2 regions of the Vescimonas sanitatis genome follow, and region 1 is predicted to be linked to the other one. Evidence: predicted binding sites of a transcription regulator. Region 1 holds the regulator's gene; the other holds the start of a gene.

The links. Region 1 encodes CtsR, which represses protease genes until heat stress. Its sites were predicted from a motif close to AAGGTCAANNAAGGTCAAAT; they were not measured.
Region 2: ACOMDU_RS08175 (ClbS/DfsB family four-helix bundle protein) is a predicted target of CtsR. The motif match lies at 907-926, and genes of this name have one in related genera.

The regions. Positions count from the first base shown of each region.
Region 1 is NZ_JBMGPW010000008.1:188,721-190,919, reverse strand. It holds gene ACOMDU_RS10725 (ATP-dependent Clp protease ATP-binding subunit) at 1-222, opposite strand, end outside; gene ACOMDU_RS10720 (UvrB/UvrC motif-containing protein) at 271-720, opposite strand; gene ACOMDU_RS10715 (CtsR family transcriptional regulator) at 745-1,194, opposite strand; gene ACOMDU_RS10710 (CvpA family protein) at 1,466-2,199, shown strand, end outside.
Region 2 is NZ_JBMGPW010000006.1:18,392-20,590, reverse strand. It holds gene ACOMDU_RS08180 (ABC transporter substrate-binding protein) at 1-807, opposite strand, end outside; gene ACOMDU_RS08175 (ClbS/DfsB family four-helix bundle protein) at 1,089-1,607, shown strand; gene ACOMDU_RS08170 (helix-turn-helix domain-containing protein) at 1,922-2,199, opposite strand, start outside.

The DNA of each region.
Region 1 (2,199 bases):
GCCGGAAACGCCCTTGCCCACGCTGCGCTGCAGCACGGAGCAGACCATTTCATCGGTGACGCCGAACTCACTGAGCACGCGGTGGGCGATGCCCTCCTCCTCACGGATCAGGCCCAACAGCAGATGCTCGGAGCCAACATAGCCGTGGCCCAGATCCTCGGCAGCCTCCTGGCTCAAACGCAGAACTTCCTCTGCACGGGGGGTAAATTTATTCTCAGACATAAAGGAACACTTCCTTTCGATTTGTTATTTTAACATAGCGGAACGGCGTCAGGACGCCTTGCCGCCCAGAGCCTTCAGCTCATCACGCAGGCGGGCGGCGTCCTCATAACGCTCCTCCGCCACCGCGTTGTGCAGCTGCGTCTCCAGCGCGTTGCGCCTACGCTCCAGCGCCAGAGACATAGCCTCGTCCTTCGGCAGCAGCTCCTCGGCGGCGCTGCTCTCCGGGCCGGCGCTCTGCGCCTGCTCCAGCACGTCCACCGGCTGAGGGAACTCCGTCAGCATCCGGCTGCCGAAGCCGCCGAAAAACGGCTCCAGCATACGGAACGGACGGTCGAACCAGTCATCGTCGAACCAGCTGCTCATGCGGCCGGACATGGAACCGGCATAGCCCATGGCCCGGGCACAGTCGGGGCAGAGGTGCGCCTCGGTCACTCTGCCGTTGATATTGGTCTTATAATGGAACGTCGCTTCGTTCTTTCCACAGCGATCACACTTCATAATCATAACCTCCTTACGCCGTCATCAGACGGAATGGATCAAAACTTGCTTGTATATGTCAGCCCGCAGGGCATCCCGGCTCTCCGGAGAGGCACTCTGCAGAGCCCGGCTGCCGGTGGCGGACAGCAACGCCTGTCCCAGCTCCCGGCTGATGGCCTCGGACTGGACCAGGTTCTGGGCGATCGCCCGTGCGCTGGCCGCGTCCAGCCTGTCGCCGATGCTGTTGATAACGTGCATCAGCAGCGTCTGGCGGTCCACCTGCACCCGCGTGATGCGGATGTAGCCGCCGCCGCCCCGCCGGGACTCCACGATGTAGCCATGCTCCGGCGAGAACCGGGTGGACATCACGTAGTTGATCTGGCTGGGCACGCAGTTGAACCGCTGCGCCAGGTCGGCTCGCTGTAGCTCCAGCGCACCGCCCGCCTGGTCTAACTCCTGCTGGATAAATCCAGCGATAATATCGGAAATACCCAAATCCTCGCCGCCTTTCGTTTGCATCTCTCGGTCAAGCTCGGCTCATTTGACTTTGCCTTTCTTTGACCTTGAGCATATATTACACCGCCTTTCCTACTTTGTCAATATGGTAATTTGACTTTCTTTGACTTTTATTGTAAACAATTTGTGAACAGCCAAATGCATCTCTCTGCGGCAATTTTGCCGTTTGCAACCTGAAGTTGCTATACAAACGAAGCTACATCGGTTATAATAGTACCAACAGGCATATCAACAGAGAAAGGAACCGTCTATGAAGAATACAAATTGGAACGACCCCAACTTTCAGGGCTTCGGCCGCCAGCCCCGCCCGAAAAAGGAACGCAAAGCCGTGGGCACGCCCCTGGGCCGCACGCTGCTGAACATCGCCGTCACATTGGTGTTCGCCGCCGTGTATTTCTACATCGTCCTGCCGCCCATCAGTCTGAAAAGTGAGGATTTCTACATCTTCGTACTGCTGGTGTGCGCCGTGTACGGCGGCTGTGCCATACTGACCTCCGGTTTTCAGGGCACCGGTGCCAAGGGCTACTTCACCTTTTTGAAAAAACAGTGCACCGTGCCACTCATTGCGGCCGCCGCGCTGATCGTCACGGCACTGGTGGGCGCGGTGATCGGCTGGCAGCTGTTCCGCGCCGGGGACTACCGCGACCTGCTGACCGTTACCGACGGCGACTTTGCCGCGGAGGTGGAGGAGATCAGCTATGACCAGATCCCCATGCTGGATGCCAACTCCGCCACAAAGCTGGGCAACCGCAAATTGGGTGAGCTGGCGGACATGGTCTCCCAGTTCGAGGTGGCCGACGACTACACCCAGATCAACTACCAGGGCCGCCCTGTCCGCGTCACGCCCCTGCGCTACGGCGATATCATCAAATGGCTGAACAACCGCGCCGACGGCCTGCCCGCCTATCTGCTTATCGACATGGTGACTCAGAACGTGGAGGTCATCCGTCTGGACGAGGGCATCCACTACACCACCGCCGAGCA
Region 2 (2,199 bases), on a different contig from region 1:
TCCAGCTTTGCCGTCGTCGCTAAAAAAGAAGATGTGATCTGCATCGATCAGGGAAAAGTATTCCGCATCGACCACTTCACCCCAGACATTCTCCGGTACACCGGCTGATGGTGTGAGTTTCAGCTCATCGTAGACAAGCTCACCCGGCCCGCCGCTGCGATAGATGTAATAGGAACCAAAATGAACGGAATTGGCCTCCAATACAGCAAAGGTTTCGTCCCCAATCATATCCCTGATTCTCGCCGCAAGCTCCGCAGCTTTGGCGTCGTAGTCGGCAAGCCATTTTTCTACGGCTGCTTCTTTATCAAACCACTGTCCCAGCTGCTGAAATCTTCCACGCCAGTTAACATAGCTTATGTCATCGTCGATCATGACCGTGGGAGCAATAGCTGCGAGTTGTTCATAAACCTCCTCATGGCGAATATTCATAATGATCAGATCGGGCTTTAACTCCGCAATCTTTTCGAGATTCAGGTCTCCGGTAGAAGAAGACCCGGAGTAATTGCCGACAACCTCAATACCTCTTTCGGCAAAAAGCGTTGTCAGATGTTTGGGGACAGACACCCCATCGAACATGCTGGTATTAGCCGAGGCGATAACCTTCATATCCAGAATAAGAAGTTCCTCTGTCAAGCCAGCTACATCAACGATGCGCTGTGGATTTGCCGGGATGGCAACCTCGCCCTTCATATCCGTTACCGTGACGGTATCCGAAACCGATCCCTGCGGCGTGGTATCCGTTCCAGCACAGGCTGCAAGAGCAAACACAAGCACAAGGCACAACATGAGCATTGCGAATTTTTTCATTCTGATGACCTCCTGAGTAATAAATCTTTAGTTAGAGCAAGCTAACCAACGGGCGCGCATAGCGAAATAACAGAACAGCTGAGTCTTTTAACCGTGTGGGGTTAACCTTTTCTAACCGTCTACCATTATACAGTCGGCGAAAGGAAAAATCCCCCCGAAAACGCCATGTCTTTCCCCTAAAGCGCCATGATGCTCAGTGCAGTAATAGAATAATTCATAAAGCTATGCTATAATCAGAATCGTTGCTCAATAGACAAACCGAAAGTTATGGAGGTGTTTTTTTGCGAGTATACAAAAGTAAAGAAGAACTCAAAGCTGAAATCAATAAAACATTTGAGAAGTATATTTCGGAGTTTGACAGCATACCAGAAGCCTTAAAAGATAAAAGGGTTGATGAGGTTGACCGAACCCCGGCAGAAAACCTTGCCTATCAGGTGGGTTGGACAACATTGGTTCTTAAATGGGAGAAAGATGAAAGAAGGGGACTTCAAGTAAAGACGCCGTCAGACGAATTCAAATGGAATCAACTTGGCGAGCTGTATCAGTGGTTCACGGATACCTACGCTCATTTGTCTCTTCAAGAGTTGAAAGCCGAACTGAACGAAAATGTCAAGTCTATCTGCGCAATGATTGATTCGCTCAGTGCGGATGAATTATTTAAGCCGCATATGAGAAAATGGGCTGATGATGCTACAAAAGCAGCTGTATGGGAAGTTTACAAGTTCATTCACGTTAATACTGTTGCTCCTTTCGGAACTTTTAGAACTAAGATCAGAAAATGGAAAAAGGCGGCACTGTAACTTCCGGTTCATCAAGCCAATATGCCCTTAAAACACGAGCGGCGGGACAGACTCTATCTGTCCCGCCGCTCTGCTTTTTCAGCGGCCAAGGTTCTGCTTGTGTGTCCTGCGAATGGTTGACTCCGCCCAGCACTAACATCGATGTGTATGTCGCTGCTGAGCAACTCACATTTCAAATGATATAGCTTCCACTGGACAAGCTCGTCCCAAAAACGCGCTGCATACTATTCCTGTTTTTCAAAGGAAGCTGCAATCTTTGTAATTTTCATCCAAGTAACCATAAAAGAATACACCTATTCCTTTGCTTTAATGTTTCAGAATGGTAAGCTCCGCTTATATTCGCTCGGAGTGCATCCAAACTTTTTTCGGAAGGCGTCGCTGAAATGGCTGATGTTGCTGTACCCCACCAACCCTGCTACGTCTTTCACCTGAGCGTCGGGCGCAGACAACAGTTCGTAGGCGTGCTCCATGCGGCGGTTTAATATATATTGATATATGGTGATTCCATAGTGCTTTCGGAATATCTCACGGAGTTTAGATTCACATATAAAGTGCTGTCTGGAGAGCTCCGCGATGGTCACGGATTCCAGAA